DNA from 4 places in the Streptomyces sp. NPDC045968 genome. Region 2 is predicted to be linked to each of the others. Evidence: riboswitches for the same ligand, from Rfam matches in the RefSeq annotation. Region 2 holds a riboswitch; each other region holds the start of a gene.
The links. Region 2 has a riboswitch for cobalamin ahead of AC07FA_RS06940 (CbtB domain-containing protein). Riboswitches for the same ligand answer to the same signal wherever they lie in the genome.
Positions count from the first base shown of each region.

Region 1 (4,184 bases), on a different contig from region 2:
TTCCAGGCGTACGCGTACATCGAGGAGAGCTTGCCGATCGTCGGCGTCTCCAGGAACAGGTTCAGCGACTGGCTCTGGTCGAGGAACGGCGTACGGGCCGCCGCCATGTCGATCAGTCCGCGCTGCGGGATCTCCCACGCCGTGCGGTACAGCGCCCGCACGCCCTCGGGAATCCAGGCGAAGCCCTGCACCGAACCGCTCGCCTCGCGCAACGCCTCCCGGGTCCGCGCGTCCCAGACGCCGAGCTTCTTCAGCTCGTCGACCAGGTAGCCGTTGACCTGGAGGAACTCACCGCTGAGAGTCTCGCGCTTGAAGAGGTTGGAGACCTGCGGCTCGATGCACTCGTACACCCCGGCGATGGAGGCGATCGTCGCCGTCGGCGCGATGGCCAGCAGCAGCGAGTTGCGCATGCCGGTCTTCGCGATCCGGGCGCGCAGGGCGTCCCAGCGCTCCGGCCAGTTCAGCTCGGTGCCGTAGTGGTCGGGATGCAGCACACCGCGGGCGGTGCGCGTCTGCGACCAGGCGGGAAGGGGCCCGGAGCGCTCGGCGAGGTCGCAGGACGCCTCGTACGCGGCGAGCATGATCCGCTCGGAGATCCTCGTGGACAGCGCCCGCGCCTCGGGGGAGTCGAACGGCAGCCGCAGCTGGAAGAACACGTCCTGGAGGCCCATCGCGCCCAGGCCCACCGGACGCCAGCGCGCGTTGGACCGGCCGGCCTGCTCGGTCGGGTAGAAGTTGATGTCGACGACCCGGTCGAGGAAGGTCACGGCGGTACGGACCGTGGAGTCGAGCCGCTCCCAGTCGATGTCCCCGTCGGCTACGAACGCGCCGAGGTTGACCGAACCGAGGTTGCAGACGGCTGTCTCGCCGTCGTCGGTGACTTCCAGGATCTCGGTGCACAGATTCGACGAGTGGACCACACGGCCCGGCTCGGCGGTCTGGTTGGCCGTGCGGTTGGAGGCGTCCTTGAACGTCATCCAGCCCTGACCGGTCTGCGCGAGCGTACGCATCATCCGGCCGTACAGGTCGCGCGCCGGCATCGTCTTGCGGGCGAGCCCCGCGGCTTCCGCCGCGCGGTACGCCGCGTCGAAGTCGTCGCCCCACAGGTCGACCAGCTCGGGCACGTCGGCGGGCGAGAACAGCGACCACTGGCCGTCCGCGTCGACCCGGCGCATGAACTCGTCCGGAATCCAGTGCGCCAGGTTGAGGTTGTGCGTACGCCGCTGGTCCTCGCCCGTGTTGTCGCGCAGCTCCAGGAACTCCTCGATGTCCGCGTGCCAGGTCTCCAGGTAGACGGCGGCGGCGCCCTTGCGGCGGCCGCCCTGGTTGACCGCGGCGACCGAGGCGTCCAGCGTCTTGAGGAACGGCACGATGCCGTTGGAGTGCCCGTTGGTGCCGCGGATCAGCGAACCGCGTGCGCGGATACGGGAGTACGAGAGCCCGATCCCGCCCGCGTGCTTGGAGAGCCGGGCCACCTGGTGGTAGCGGTCGTAGATCGAGTCGAGCTCGTCGAGCGGCGAGTCCAGCAGATAGCAGGAGGACATCTGCGGGTGCCGCGTGCCGGAGTTGAAGAGCGTGGGGGAGGAGGGGAGGTAGTCGAGCCGGCTCATCAGGCCGTACAGCGCGGCGACCTCGTCCAGCGCCTCCAGCGAGTCGTCCTCGGCGAGACCGGACGCGACGCGCAGCATGAAGTGCTGCGGGGTCTCGATCACCTCGCGGGTCAGCGGGTGGCGCAGCAGATAGCGGCTGTAGAGGGTCCGCAGCCCGAAGTAGCCGAACCGGTCGTCGGCGCCGCCCACGAGCGAGGCGCCGACCAGGGCGTCGAGCCGGGAGGCGTGGACCCGGACGAACTGGGCGGTGCGGTCCGCGATCAGGCCCTCGCGGTGCCCTACGGCGACCGAGGCGGAGAACGAGACCGCGCCCTGGCCCGCTGCCTCGTCCGCGATCGTGCGGGTGAGGAGGCGGGCGGCGAGCCGGGAGTAGGCGGGGTCCTCGGAGATCAGGCCGGCGGCGGCCTCGGTGGCCAGCGAGCGCAGCTCGGCCTCGTCCGACCGGGCGTTGCGGCCACGCAGCGCGGCGGCGGCGACGCGTCCTGGGTCGGTGTCGGGGAGGTCCGCCGTGAGGTCGGTGAGGGTCCGCAGCAGTGCGGTCCCGGGTGCGTCCGCGGCGGTGCCCGCGGATGTGGCGGTTCCGGTGTTCTGGGCGGACTCTGCTGCTGAAACCGGATCGGCTGGCGCGATGGTCACCGCGGTGCTCTCCCTCGCTCGGCTCTGGGCCGGCGGGGAGCGGGGGCAGCCGGGCAGCGTGGGGCCCGGAGGCGGCAGCACTGCGTGCGGCGTCCACCGGCCCATCCGCGAGGCCCGGACGTCTCTGCGCCCGGTTCGGTCGAGCCGGGCGCGCTGTCGACAGGTCATCGGACTTCGGATGTGCAAAAGCACACCGATCACACCGTTGCGGGACAGTTCCGGATTCGCACCGGATTTCCCTGCGGCGACAGCGAGCATGAGCATACATGTGGGGGCCGCCCCTTGAGGCAGCCCCCACATGTTGTGTCGTGACGGGTCAGAGTGCCAGCCGGTAGGTCAGCAGCCCGAGGCCGGGAAGGGGTTCCCAGTCCCGCTCCGGGGTCCGTACGAAGCCGAGGCGCCCGTAGATCCTGTGGGCGCCCACCATGAGGTCCGTCGTCGACAGGACGAGGCCGGTGACCCCGGGCGTGGCCCGCGCCCGCTCGACGCATGCCCGCACCAGAGCCTCGCCCGCTCCGCGCCCGCGCGCCGCTCCCGCGACGGCCAGCATCCGGAATTCGGCCTCGTCCTCCCCGGCGATGTCCGCCCACGGATTCCCGGGCGGGGCGTAGGTGACGCCGCCGAGTACGGCACCGTCCGTCCCGACCGCGACGAGCACCTCGGCCTCCGCGTCGCGCCGGGTCACTGCCCGCAGCTCGGCCAGATACGGATCGTCCGCACCGAAGTCCAGCAGTCCGTCGCCGAGATACGCCTGGGCGGTGATCTCACCCAGCGTCTCGTGCTCCCCGGGGTTGATACGCCTGATCGATATGTCCATGCCGGGGAGTGTGCCGCATCGCGGGCGGATGGGCGTACCGGATATGCGACGGGCCGCCGCGCCTCCTTCCGGAGGCGGGGCGGCCCGTACGCGGCGTCCGGTCCGGGGGTCAGTGACCGCCCGGGGCGCCCACCGTGGCGGGCGGGAGCACCGTCTTGACGCCCGGGTCGCCCGCGTCCGCCGTGTAGTCGGACGGGGAGGTCTCGTCGATCCCGGCCGGCGCCTTCAGCGCGTTGAGGACGAAGGTCAGCACGACCACGACCACGACGTTCAGGATGAACGCGGTGAGGCCGATGTAGCCGATCTCGCCGATACCGGGGATCTCCTTCGAGGAGCCGCCGAAGTGCTTCTGGGTCGGGCTGGCCACGCCGTACGCGGCGACCGTCCCGTACAGCATGCCGACCGCCCAGCCCGCGATCAGGGCCCAGCGGTGGAACCAGCGGGTGAAGAGACCGCCGACCAGTGCGGGCATCGTCTGGAGGATCCAGATCCCGCCGAGCAGCTGGAAGTTGATCGCGACCGTCTTGTCCATGGTGAGGACGAAGGCGAGCGCACCGACCTTCACCAGGAGCGAGACCAGCTTGGAGACCTTGGTCTCCTGCGCCGGGGTCGCGTCCGGCTTCAGGAAGTCCTTGTAGATGTTGCGAGTGAAGAGGTTCGCCGCGGCGATCGACATGATGGCCGCGGGGACCAGCGCGCCGATGCCGATCGCGGCGAAGGCGACGCCCGCGAACCAGTCGGGGAACATGTTCTCGAACAGCTGGGGGATCGCCAGCTGGCCGTTGTCGACCTTGACCCCGGCCGCGATCGCCATGAAGCCGAGCAGCGCCAGCAGGCCCAGCATCAGCGAGTACAGCGGAAGGATCGTGGTGTTGCGGCGGATCACGTCACGGCTGCGGCTGGAGAGCGTCGCCGTGATCGAGTGCGGGTACATGAAGAGCGCGAGCGCCGAACCCAGCGCCAGGGTGGCGTAGCCCCACTGGCCCATCTCGCCCGGGACGAGGCCCGCGACGGGCTTGCCCGCAGCCTCGTTCTTCGCCGAGAACGCCTCGCCCGCCTTGGCGAAGATGTCGTCGAAGCCGCCCAGCTTGATCGGGATGTAGATGATCGCCACGGCGATG
Region 1 is NZ_JBWKLF010000004.1:360,180-364,363, forward strand. Features, by position in the region: gene AC07FA_RS14495 (ribonucleoside-diphosphate reductase subunit alpha) at 1-2,246, opposite strand, end outside; cobalamin riboswitch at 2,388-2,510, opposite strand; gene AC07FA_RS14500 (GNAT family N-acetyltransferase) at 2,563-3,063, opposite strand; gene mctP (monocarboxylate uptake permease MctP) at 3,173-4,184, opposite strand, start outside.
Region 1: linked by a shared signal. The riboswitch ahead of AC07FA_RS14495 (ribonucleoside-diphosphate reductase subunit alpha) and the one ahead of AC07FA_RS06940 (CbtB domain-containing protein) in region 2 are both predicted to bind cobalamin.

Region 2 (4,184 bases):
ATGACCTTGTTCATGGCAGTACCGGTATCCCCTGTCGGTGGCGTGACTGATGGGTTGAGGGTGGATCGCCTCAGACGATGCCGCCGTTGGCGCGCACGACCTGGCCGTTGACCCAGCGGGCAGGGCCCGCCAGGAAGGAGATGACTTCCGCGATGTCCTGCGGCGTGCCCAAGCGCTCCAGCGGTGCCTGCGCCGCCATCCGCGCCACGGTCTCCTCGTCCTTGCCGTCGAGGAACAGGGCGGTCGCGGTCGGGCCGGGCGCGACCGCGTTGACAGTGATGTCCCGGCCTCGCAGCTCACGGGCCAGGATCAGCGTCATGGCCTCGACGGCACCCTTCGTGGCCGCGTAGGCGCTGTAGCCCGGCAGGGACAGCGACAGCACGGAGCTGGAGAAGTTGATGATCGCTCCGCCCTCGCGCAGACGGCGGGCAGCCTGCTGATCGACGACGAAAGTGCCACGGATGTTGGTGCGGTGCATCCGGTCCAGGGCGTCCAGGTCCGTGTCGACCAGAGGTGCCAGCGTCATCACGCCCGCGGCGTGGACGACGACGTCGACTCCCCCGAACGCCGCATCGGCCGCATCGAAGAGGGCGGCGACAGCGACCTCGTCGGCCACATCGGCCCGGTGCGCGAGCGCCTCGCCGCCCGCGGCGACGATGGCGGCGACCGCGGCCTCCGCCTCGGTGCGATTGCCCGCGTAGTTCACGACGACGGCGAAGCCGTCTGCCGCGAGCCGTTCGGCACTCGCGCGGCCGATGCCGCGCGAACCCCCCGTGACGATGGCGACCCGGCGGGCGGGGGTGTTCTGCTCAGTCATGACGACGCTCCCTCGCGATGGAGGGGCCGGCTTCCTGCGCCAGCCCATGAAGCAACGCTAACACCAGACACGTAGCATCGCTACCCCATCGCGATAGCGATGTTACTCGTCAGCGCTACCCCTCCCCTGCCGGGCATATTCGGATGCGCCCCGCCCTTGCGCCGTGATACTTCCCCACTCATGGATGACCTTGTGACAACGCGCCTCGCGCTCCACCTGATGAGCCCCGTCGAAGCAGCAGAAATAGCGGAGAGCGAGCCAGGGGCCAATCCCCGGTGGGCCCCCGGATACCCCTCCGTCGGCGACAGGTCCGGAGCTCGGCGCTACCTCGGCACCTGCGAGACGGCCGGAGACCCCCGGCCGTTCGGCTCCTTCGAGATCAGGCTGCGCGAGGACGGGCAGGTGATCGGCGGCCTGGGATTTCACGGCGTACCCGACGAGAACGGTCAGGTGACCATCGGCTACGGCCTGGCCCCCGGCGCCCGCGGAAAGGGGTACGCCTCCGAGGCGCTTCGCGCCCTGCTGGAGTTCGCCCGCTCGCAAGGCGTCGCTTCCGTCAAGGGCGACGCCGACCTCGACAACATCGGCTCGCACCGCGTCATGACAGCGGCCGGGATGCGGCTCGTCGGGGTGGACGACCAGCTGCACCACTACCTGGTCGACTGGACCGGAAGGGACGCACAGCAAGACGCATAGCAAGCCTCATGAACGGGCGGCGGTCCCGCGCCACAACCACGCAACCCGCCGGGCAGCGCCCGGCGGGTTGCGTGGTTGATCGGTATGGATCAGTCAGGGCCGCGTGGGACCGGCGGGCCGGTCACCTGCCACCGTTCAGTTCACCGCCCCCGCTGCCCGGGACACCGCTCCGGTGCCCGTGCGCGAGCTGTCCGCTGTCGGCTCCAGCAGGCGTTCGGTCAGATATCCGAAGACGAGACCGAAGGCCGCCCACAGCGTCGCCTGGATGGCGAGAGTGGACAGCCGGAACTGCCAGAGCAGAGTGGCCGGGAAGTCCTTGCCGACCTCGTTGAACGAGGGCAGGAAGGCATAGGCCAGCCCGATGAGCAGGACGAAGCCGCCCAACGCGGCGATCGACGCGTTCCAGTTGCCCAGGCGGGGTGCGAGCCGCTTGCCGAGGATGACGGCGGCGACGGCCAGCAGCACGCTCAGCGCGACCATCAGGAAGAACAGGGCGGTGCGCTGTCCGATGGTGCCCGGGTCACCGACGGCCGGCGGATTTGCCGGATACTTCAGGAACGGTACGACGTACACCGTCAGCAGCGCCGCGCCGGCGACGAAGGCGGCTGTGGCCCGGGGGCCGAAGTCGCCGATGCGGCCGAGCGCGTAACAGAAGACGAGTGCGGCGATGCCGCCGACCGCCACGCCGAACACCAGGATGCCGGTGGCGAGTCCCCCGGTGGCCTGCATGGTGCGGCTGACGAGTTCCTCGCCGCCGCCGTGGTCGTGATGATGGGCTGCTTCCAGCGCGATGGCTGCGTCCACTTGGGACTCACCGAGGAAGTAGGCGACGACGAGGGCGAGCGCGCCCGCGACGAGACCAGCCAGCATCCCGCGGACGAGCACAGCCCTGACAGATATGGAGTTCACGAGAATGTCCCCTGCGTATCGGATCTCAGTGGCAGGGGAAACCGAGCAGGTGCCGGCCGTCGTGGACCCACTCGTGGACGCCTTCGCCGGCAATGACCGAGATGGCACCCTGCTCGGCGCCGACGAAGTACAGCAGGACGAGCATGAGGATGCCGAAGAACGCCGCCCAAGGTGCAAGGGCCTTCAGCGAGATGGGGGTGATGGCGGGTGCGCCGGTGGCAGTGGCAGCAGACTGTGCCATGACAGAACCTCCTGTGGGAACACGCGTCCCGATCGTGGTGCCTGAGACGACGGTGCCGGGTCTGACTTCCCGTATCAGATACGAGTTCACAGTGGCGCGACCGTGCCGGATTTTCACCGGCTTCCGTCACACCGTCGTCATGGTCGTCGTGACCCTATCGCCTGTGGCTGGGCACCGCCATGGTGCAATCGGCCTGACGGCGGACCCCGAACGCGCCATGTGTCGCGCGTCGGAACGGACATGGTGCGGAAAGTGGAGTGCGAATTGACGGTACGAGTGATGTTGATCTCGCCTGCGATGAATGCCGCGCTGCGCGAGGCCCGGTTCGAGGGTGACGCGCCCCTCGACGAGGCCGGCACACGTCGCGCCCGTGCCGCCGCGGGCAGCGTGCCGGGCGCGGACCTCTACGTGAGTGGGGGCTCCGAACGCTGCCTGCGGACCGCCGAGGCGCTCGGCCTTCGTCCCGCTCCCGAACCCTCCCTCAGTGACTGGGACATGGGGCGCTGGCGCGGGGAACGACTGTCCGACGTGAGCGCCGGTGAACCCGAGGCCGTCACGGCCTGGCTGACCGACCCGTCCGCCGCTCCGCACGGCGGCGAGTCGCTGTCGGACCTGTCCATCCGGGTCGGCGGCTGGCTCGACGGCCTGGCGGCGGACAGCGGCCGGGTGCTCGCCGTCGCCGAAGCCTCAGTCGTGCGCGCCGCGATCGTCCATGGAATCGGCCTGCCCCCGGAGGCGTTCTGGCGCCTCGACGTGCCGCCTTTGACCCTCACAGAGCTCAGCGGCCGTAACGGCCGCTGGAATCTGAGGTGCGGTCAGGCACTGTGAGTACGGACGCCGTTGAGCGCCGCACACGCCGAAGGAGCATCAGACGGGCAGGGTGACCGCCGTGGCCGTGATGCCGTCGTGAACCAGCCATCTCCCTGTGAGCACCCGTGGAATTCCGGGCGCGGTCCGCAACAGTGTCGCGGTGAGGGTGCCTTCTGTGGCGCTCGCAGAGGTGCGGTGGAAGGTGATGTCCGCTTCGTCGAAGTCGAGTTCGGTGCGGGTGAGCGGGAACCACGTCTTGAACACGCTCTCCTTGGCACTGAACAGCAGCCGGTCCCAGTGAACCGCCCGCACCCGGTCCGGGTCGGTGCCGGACCCCTGTCCCGCCACGTCGAGCCGCGCCGGGAGCCGTTCCCGCTCCGAGGGGCGTGAGACGATCTCCCAAATGCCGGACGGCAGTGGCGCGTTGGGTTCGGCGTCGACCCCTAGTCCGCGGAGATCCTCCGCTCTCGCCAGCGCTGCCGCGCGGTAGCCGTCGCAGTGCGTCATGCTGCCGACGAATCCGGTGGGCCACAGCGGCATCCCCCGGTGACCGCGCAGCACGGGAGTCGGCGGCAGGCCGAGAGCAGCCATCGCCGTACGGGCGCAGGCGCGGGCCGCGGCGAACTCGTGCCGCCGTTTCGCCACGCTCGTGGCCACCAGTGCCTCTTCCTCCGGGAAGAGGGTTCCGGCGGGGGCGTTCTCCTCACAGGT
Region 2 is NZ_JBWKLF010000002.1:271,866-276,049, forward strand. Features, by position in the region: gene AC07FA_RS06920 (SDR family oxidoreductase) at 1-14, opposite strand, end outside; gene AC07FA_RS06925 (SDR family oxidoreductase) at 71-817, opposite strand; gene AC07FA_RS06930 (GNAT family N-acetyltransferase) at 998-1,513, shown strand; gene AC07FA_RS06935 (CbtA family protein) at 1,649-2,422, opposite strand; gene AC07FA_RS06940 (CbtB domain-containing protein) at 2,448-2,663, opposite strand; adenosylcobalamin (AdoCbl) riboswitch at 2,667-2,815, opposite strand; gene AC07FA_RS06945 (histidine phosphatase family protein) at 2,928-3,491, shown strand; gene AC07FA_RS06950 (4'-phosphopantetheinyl transferase family protein) at 3,531-4,184, opposite strand, start outside.

Region 3 (4,184 bases), on a different contig from region 2:
GGGCTACCGGGCCGGCCAGATCGCCTCGGCCGGGCTCGTCTCGCTCGCCCACGGCACGAACGACGCGCAGAAGACCATGGGCATCATCACCCTGGCCCTGGTCACCGGCGGCGTCCTGGCCCCCGGCTCCAACCCGCCGGTCTGGGTCATCGTCTCCGCGGGTGTCGCGATCGCCATGGGGACCTACCTCGGCGGCTGGCGCATCATCCGCACCATGGGCAGCGGCCTCACCGAGCTCAAGCCGCCGCAGGGCTTCGCCGCCCAGACGAGTGCGGCCACGGTCATCCTGGCCTCCTCCCACCTCGGCTTCTCCCTCTCCACCACCCAGTCCTGCTCCGGCGCCGTCATGGGCGCGGGCCTCGGACGCAAGGGCGGCGTGGTCCGCTGGTCCACCGCGACCCGGATGTTCGTCGCCTGGGGCCTGACCCTGCCGGCCGCCGGCCTGGTGGGCGCGGGGGCCGAGTTCCTCACCAAGCAGGGCAGCTGGGGTGTCGCCGTCGTAGCGGTCCTGCTCGTCGCGGGTTCCGGCGCCATCTGGCTGCTGTCGCGCCGCAAGCCGGTCGACCACACCAACGTCACGGACAGCCAGCACGCCGAGCCCGCGGGTGTCGTCACGATGGCCATGGCGGCCGTCACGCCGCCGCCCACCGGCACCGTGGCCATGGAGATCAAGTCCACCATCCCGGCCCCGGCCGGTACCACCGCCGACCCGGCCCACCCGGCCACGGTCTGAAGGTCAGGGAACTGCCACCATGAAAATCGACTGGGCGGCTCTCGCCTCCGTCTTCGGCGTCAGCCTCGTGGTAACCGTGGCGCTCGTCGGCCTCTTCACCCTCGGCATCATCGGCCTGTCCAAGCAGGCGGCACCGGCCCCGGCCGGCGGCCCCGGTGGCTCTCCCGCACTGGCCCGCACCGGCGCCTACCTCTGCTTCGGGCTCTGCGCCGCGGCGGTCGCCTACGGGATCTATCTGATCGTCGCCTGACCCGTACCATCCCCTCGCCGTTGACCTCCGTGGAGTCCCGCAGGTCAACGGCGAGTTGACGGGCGTTCGCAGAGCGTGGTGGACTGCCCGTGCCGTTTACGGCGACAGAAGAGGAAGCCGGTGCGAATCCGGCGCGGTCCCGCCACTGTCACCGGGGAGCACTCCCCCACACCGGAAGTCACGGTCCGCACGCGGACTGGAAGACCGGGGGAAGTGCCGATCCGGAAGCCAGGAGACTCTCGTCGCCGGTCACGTCGAACCAGGGCGCGGACCCTGAGTGAGGACATACGCCATGCCTGGCCGTTGTGCGCCCGATCCTGTGTCACCTGTCGCCAGAACGTCCCGTGCATCGGCGGGCTGAGCCATGCGTGCCGACCGCATCTTCGCGTACGGCGCCGCAGCCGGTCTGATCGGCGATCTGGTCCTGGGTGATCCCCGCCGGGGCCACCCCGTCGCCGTCTTCGGGCTGGCCGCCGCGGAGGTCGAGAACCGACTGTGGCGCGACCACCGCGGGTGGGGCGCGCTCCACACGCTGATCTGTGCCGGAGGCGCCGCGGGCGCCGCCGCGCTCACCGCCCGTGCCGTCCGCGACCGGCCCGCCCTCGCCGTCGCACTGACCGCCGCCGCCACCTGGTCCGTCATCGGCGGCACCACGCTGGGCCGCGAGGCCCGCGCCATCGGCGGCGCCCTCGCCGCCGGGGACATCGACATCGCCCGCGAACGGCTGCCGCATCTGTGCGGCCGCGACCCGCACTCCCTGGACGGGCCGCAGATCGCCCGCGCGGTGGTCGAATCCGTCGCCGAGAACACCTCGGACGCCGTCGTCGGCGCCCTCGTCTGGGGAGCGCTCGGCGGAGTGCCGGGCCTCGTCGGCTTCCGGGCCGTCAACACCCTCGACGCCATGGTCGGGCACAAGTCGCCCCAGTACCGGCGGTACGGCTGGGCCTCGGCCCGTCTCGACGACCTCGCCGGCTGGCCCGGAGCCCGCCTCACCGCCGCGCTCGCCGTCGCCGCCGGAGGCCGTCCCCGGGAGGCGGTACGGGCCTGGCGTGCGGACGCGGGCAAGCACCCGAGCCCCAACGCGGGACCGGTCGAGGCCTCGTTCGCGGGCGCGCTCGGCGTACGGCTCGGCGGGACCCTCGCGTACGGCGGCCGGGTCGAACACCGGCCGGTACTCAACGGGGCGGCCGGCCGCGCGGTGGAGACCGCGGACATCGAACGTGCGGTGCGGCTGTCGCGCCGGGTGAGTGCGCTGGCCCTCGGCGTCTGTGTGGCCGGACGGCTGATCGCGGGACGGAGACGGATATGAGCGGCGGACTGCTGGTCGCCGGGACCACATCGGACGCGGGCAAGAGCGTCGTCACGGCGGGGATCTGCCGCTGGCTGGTACGGCAGGGGGTGAAGGTCGCGCCGTTCAAGGCGCAGAACATGTCGCTCAACTCGTTCGTCACCCGCGAGGGTGCGGAGATCGGGCGCGCCCAGGCCATGCAGGCCCAGGCCGCCCGGGTGGAGCCGACCGCGCTGATGAACCCGGTGCTGCTCAAGCCCGGCAGCGACCGCTCAAGCCAGGTCGTCCTGATGGGAAAGCCCGTCGGCGAGATGAGCGCACGCGGCTACCACGGGGGGCGGCAGGAGTCGTTGCTCGGGACCGTCGTGGACTGCCTGGAGCAGCTCCGGGGCACGTATGACGCCGTGATCTGCGAGGGGGCGGGCAGTCCGGCCGAGATCAATCTGCGGCGTACGGACATCGTGAACATGGGCATCGCACGGGCCGCGCGCTTCCCCGTGCTGGTGGTCGGGGACATCGACCGCGGGGGCGTCTTCGCCTCGTTCTTCGGTACGACGGCCCTGCTGAGCGCGGAGGACCAGGCGCTGGTCGCCGGCTATCTCGTGAACAAGTTCCGGGGCGATGTCTCGTTGCTGGAGCCGGGCCTCGACATGCTGTACGAGCTCACGGGGCGCCGGACGTACGGGGTGCTGCCGTTCGCCCACGGGCTCGGCATCGACGAGGAGGACGGGCTGCGGGTGTCGCTGCGCGGCGCCGTACGGGAGTCCGCCGTCACCGCGCCGCACGGCGAGGACGTCCTGCGGGTCGCGGTGTGCGCCGTACCGCTGATGTCGAACTTCACCGATGTGGACGCGCTCGCCGCCGAACCGGGCGTCGTGGTGCGCTTCGTGGACCGGGCCGAGGAGCTGGCCGACGCCGACCTGGTGATCGTGCCCGGTACGCGCGGCACGGTGAAGGCGCTGGCCTGGCTGCGCGAACGGGGCCTGGCGGACGCGCTGGTGCGGCGGGCCGCCGAGGGGCGCCCGGTGCTCGGGATCTGCGGTGGTTTCCAGGTCCTCGGTGAGCACATCGAGGACGAGGTCGAGTCGCGGGCCGGGCACGTCGACGGGCTCGGGCTGCTGCCGGTCCGTATCCGCTTCGAGAAGGCCAAGACGCTGGCCAGGCCGGTCGGTTCGGCGCTCGGGGAGCCCGTCGAGGGGTACGAGATCCATCACGGGGTCGCGGATGTGCGGGGCGGGGAACCGTTCCTGGACGGGTGCCGGGTCGGCGCGGTGTGGGGGACGCACTGGCACGGGTCGCTGGAGAGCGACGCGTTCCGGCGCCGGTTCCTGGCGGAGGTCGCGCGGGCTGCGGGGCGGCGGTTCGTGGCCGCGCCCGACACGAGCTTCGAGGTGCTGCGGGAGGAGCAGTTGGACCGGCTGGGGGATCTGATCGAGGAGCACGCGGACACGGACGCGTTGTGGCGGCTGATCGAGGGCGGGGCGCCGGGAGGGCTGCCGTTCGTGCCGCCGGGGGCGCCGGTCGCGGCCGCGCCTGCGGCGGGTCTTTCCCTGCCCGCCCCTTCCCGTGACCGGGACTCCGCCCCGGACCCCGGTCCTCAATCGCCGGACAGGCTTGAACCGCCCCGGAACGCGGCTGTGAAGCCGGACGGGTCGCAAGTGACGCATGTCGAGAAGGAGACTTTGTGAGTACGCCGTATCCGTTCACCGCCATCGTCGGGCAGGACGATCTACGGCTCGGGCTCCTGCTGAACGCCGTCAGTCCGGCCGTCGGCGGGGTCCTCGTGCGGGGGGAGAAGGGGACCGCCAAGTCCACCGCGGTGCGGGCCCTCGCGGCGCTCATGCCCGAGGTCTCCGTGGTTCCGGGGTGCCGGTTCTCGTGTGACCCGGCCGTGCCCGACCCGGCGTGTCCCG
Region 3 is NZ_JBWKLF010000001.1:1,246,962-1,251,145, reverse strand. Features, by position in the region: gene AC07FA_RS05465 (inorganic phosphate transporter) at 1-733, shown strand, start outside; gene AC07FA_RS05460 (hypothetical protein) at 753-983, shown strand; cobalamin riboswitch at 1,054-1,243, shown strand; gene AC07FA_RS05455 (cobalamin biosynthesis protein) at 1,348-2,292, shown strand; gene AC07FA_RS05450 (cobyric acid synthase) at 2,289-3,959, shown strand; gene AC07FA_RS05445 (putative cobaltochelatase) at 3,956-4,184, shown strand, end outside.
Region 3: linked by a shared signal. The riboswitch ahead of AC07FA_RS05455 (cobalamin biosynthesis protein) and the one ahead of AC07FA_RS06940 (CbtB domain-containing protein) in region 2 are both predicted to bind cobalamin.

Region 4 (4,184 bases), on a different contig from region 2:
GGGGATGTCCTGGGGTGCGGCGACGGTACGGGCGGCGAGGTCGGCCAGGACGAGGAAGACGGCGCCGCCGAGCGCGGCGACGGGCAGCAGCGCGCGGTGTCCGGCGCCGACGGCCATCCGGGCCATGTGCGGCACCATCAGGCCGACGAAACCGATCGCTCCGCTGTACGCGACGAGGGCGCCGGTGAGGAGGGATACGAGGACGAAGACGGCGGCCCGGAAGCGTGCGGTGTCGAGCCCGAGGACGGTGGCGCCCTCCTCGCCGACGAGCAGCAGGTCCAGGGGGCGGGCGATGGCGAGGAGCAGGGCCGTACCGGCGACGAGGACCGTCGCGGGGAGGGCGAGCATGTCCCAGCGGGCCGAGCCGAGGCCGCCGAGCGTCCAGTAGAGGACTTCCTGGAGGTGGTCGGCGCGGGCGGAGGTGACCAGGATCAGGCTGGTGAGCGCGGACAGGATGTAGGAGACGGCCACTCCGGCGAGGACGAGCCGGTTGGTGGTGAGGCCGGAGCCGCCGCGGGCCAGGGTGTAGACGAGCAGGAGTGAGCCGAGGGCGCCCGCGAAGGCGGCGGCGGGGAGGGTGACGGTGGTGGCGCGGCCCGCGCCGACACCGAGGACGATGACGAGGACGGCGCCGGTCGACGCGCCGGAGGAGACGCCGAGGAGGAAGGGGTCGGCGAGCGGGTTGCGGACCAGGGCCTGGAGGACGGTGCCGATGACGGCGAGTCCGGCGCCGACGACGATGCCGAGCAGGACGCGGGGCAGCCGTACGTCGAGGACGATGGTACGGAAGGGGCTCGGTCCGGCCCGCCCGGTGAGGATGTCGAGGACCTGGCCGGGCGGGATGCGGACGGAGCCGAGTGCGAGGGCGGCGACGACGGCCGCACCGAGGACGGCGGCGAGGACGCCGACGACCAGGGTGCGGCGCAGCCGCCGACGCGTGTCGGGGGTGCGGCAGCTCACTGTGCGGCGGCCGTCTCCGGGTGGAGCTGGGCGGCGAGGGCCGTCACGGCCGCGGGGGCGCGGACGCCGAGGACCGCGTCGGAGAGCGGCAGTACGGCGAAGCGCTTGTTCTTGATCGCGGGGACGTCCGCGAGTGCCGGGTCGTCCAGGAGGCGCTTCTTCTTCTGGGCGACTGTGGTGGCGCCGTAGTCGTAGATCAGGACGACGTCGGGTTCGCGGGCGACGACGTTCTCCCAGGAGGCGTCGCCGAAGGGCTTGTCGAGGTCGGCGAAGACGTTCCGGCCGCCGGCCCGGGTGATCATCTCGTTGCCGATGCCTTTGCCGCCCGCGGTGAAGGCGGTCTTGTCGCCGCTGTCGTAGACGAACACGGAGACGGGGTCGACGCCCTTGAGCTTCCCGGCCGCTGAGGCGTTGGCGGCCTTCGCGTCGCGGATCCAGCGTTCGGCGCGGTCGGTGACGCCGAAGGTGCGGCCGACCTCACGCACCTCCTCGTAGAGGGTGTCCATGGCGGTGTCGCTCGTACCGCAGTACTCGGTGTTGAGGCGGCTGTCGATGCCGGACTTCTTCAGGGCCTCGCGGCTGCGGCCGTCGCTCGCGGCGAACGCGGAGGCGTAGCCGCCGTAGACGAAGTCGGGTGCGGCGGCGAGGAGCTTCTCGTAGGAGGGGTACTCCTTGGCCAGGACCGGGGTGGCCGCGTACTCCTCCGCGTACTTCGGCAGGACCTCGTCGTCGAGGTAGGCGGTGCCGACGAGGGTGTCGGCCAGGCCGAGTTCCAGCATGACTTCGGTGACGTGCTGGTTCATGGTGACGACGCGCTTCGGGGGCGCCTCGTACGTGGTGGTGACACCGCAGTTGGTGACGGTGTACGGGAAGCCCGGCGCCGCTTTCGCGTCCATGGGGGTGTTCTTCGCGTCCGCGGTGGAGCAGGCGGTGAGGGCGAGCGGGAGCAGCAGCAGGGCGGCTATGAGCGCGGGGGTGCGCCTGGACATGGCGGGCCTCTCCGGGGGATTTCCGCGTCCCCTGGTCGATGCGAGAAGGCGGCAGGCCAGTTCCTGACTTCCGTTCCCCGTCCGGGAGACGACTCTCCCGGGGGTTCGGCCACAGTGGCGGGACCGTGCCGGATTCGCACCGGCTTCCTGGTTCCTGCCGCCTCGTTGGTCTGCGTGCAGTCTGTCAGACCGCGCTCACGGACGGGTCAGTACGCCTCGACGACCTTGACGTCTTCCTCCGTGATCTCGCCGTCCACGATGCGGTACGAGCGGAACTGGAAGGGGCCCGCGTCGTCGGTGTCCGCGGTGGAGACCAGGACGTAGTGGGCTTCGGGCTCGTTGGCGTACGTGAGGTCGGTGCGCGAGGGGTAGGCCTCGGTCGCCGTGTGCGAGTGGTAGATGATCACGGGCTCCTCGTCGCGGTCGTCCATCTCGCGGTAGAGCTTCAGCAGGTCGCCCGAGTCGAACTCGTAGAACGTGGGCGAGCGGGCGGCGTTGAGCATGGGGATGAAGCGTTCGGCGCGGCCCGTTCCGGCCGGGCCGGCGACCACGCCGCACGCCTCGTCGGGGTGGTCCGCTCGGGAGTGCGCGACGATCTGGTCGTACAGCGCCTGGGTAAGGGTCAGCATGGCGTTCAGGATATGCATGAGGGCCCGCGCGTACCGGGGAGTGGTACGGGCGGGCCCACATGGTGGACGGGGCCGTTGGGGCGGCCGGGCGTCCGGGGAGGCCTTCGGGCGGGGTCAGCGCTTGACGAAGGCGGTGTTCTCGGGGTTGCGGGCCTTGAGCACCAGGTAGGAGACACCGAGGATCAGGGCCCAGAGCGGGGCGCAGTACAGCGAGATCCTGGCGTCCTTGTCGACGGCCATCATGACGATGACGAGGCCGATGAAGGCGAGCGCGAACCAGCTGGTGAAGGGGGCGCCGGGGGCCCTGAAGGTGGACTGCGGCAGCTCACCGCGGTCGGCCTTGGCGCGGTAGCGGATCTGGCAGACCAGGATCATGATCCAGGCCCACATGCCGGAGATGGTCGCGAAGGAGACGACGTAGTTGAACGCGTCGCCCGGCCACTGGTAGTTGATCCAGACGCCGACGAGCATCAGCGCGGCGGAGAAGGTGGTGCCCACCAGCGGAAGGCCGTTCTTCGTCAGCTTGGTGAACGACTTGGGGCCCTGGCCGTTGAGTGCCAGGTCGCGGAGCATGCGGCCGGTGGAGTACATGCCGGAGTTGCAGGAGGAGAGCGCCGCGGTGAGGACGACGAAGTTGACGATGGCGGCGCCGACGCCGAGACCCATCTGCTCGAAGGCTTCGACGAACGGCGAGACGCCCGGCTTGAACGTGCTCCACGGCACCACGGAGAGGATCATGATCAGCGCGCCGACGTAGAAGACGGCGATGCGCCACGGCACGGTGTTGATGGCCTTGGGCAGGACGGTCTTCGGGTCCTTGGACTCGCCCGCGGTGACGCCGACGAGCTCGACGGCGAGGAAGGCGAACATCACGATCTGGAGGGTCATCAGCGTGCCGCCGATGCCCTCGGGGAAGAAGCCCCCGTCGTTCCAGAGATTGGCGACGGTGGCGGTGTCCCCGGCGTCGGAGAAACCGATCGTGAGGACGCCCGCGCAGATCAGGATCATGCCGATGATCGCGGTGACCTTGACCATCGAGAACCAGAATTCGAGCTCACCGAAGAGCTTCACGGAGATCAGGTTGGCGCCGTACAGAATGACCGTGAATACGAGCGCGGACAGCCACTGGGGAATGTCCCACCAGTACGTCATATAGGTGGCGGCGGCCGTGACCTCGGTGATTCCGGTGACGACCCAGAACAGCCAGTACGTCCAGCCGGTCACGAACCCGAAGAACGGGCCGACGAATTCGCGGGCGTACTCGGAGAAGGAGCCCGACACCGGGCGGTACATGAGGAGTTCGCCCAGGGAACGCATGATGAAGAAGATCACCAGGCCTGCGATGGCGTAGGCCAGGATGAGGCTGGGCCCCGCCCGGTCGATGGCCTTGCCCGCGCCCAGGAAGAGTCCGGTGCCGATGGCTCCGCCGATGGCGATCATCTGGATCTGCCGGGCTCCCAGACCGCGCTGGTATCCCTCGCCCGATGTTTCGGCATGCGCGGGCTCCTGGCCCGCGTGCCCGTTGTCGACCTGTGCCGATGTCATGGGTGGTGCGCCTTTCTCCACGCCGATCCGCGCCCTCGCAGGCTGCGGATCAGGTCCTGAT
Region 4 is NZ_JBWKLF010000001.1:136,831-141,014, reverse strand. Features, by position in the region: gene AC07FA_RS00570 (FecCD family ABC transporter permease) at 1-960, opposite strand, end outside; gene AC07FA_RS00565 (ABC transporter substrate-binding protein) at 957-1,949, opposite strand; cobalamin riboswitch at 1,987-2,142, opposite strand; gene AC07FA_RS00560 (M67 family metallopeptidase) at 2,156-2,578, opposite strand; gene AC07FA_RS00555 (amino acid permease) at 2,693-4,123, opposite strand.
Region 4: linked by a shared signal. The riboswitch ahead of AC07FA_RS00565 (ABC transporter substrate-binding protein) and the one ahead of AC07FA_RS06940 (CbtB domain-containing protein) in region 2 are both predicted to bind cobalamin.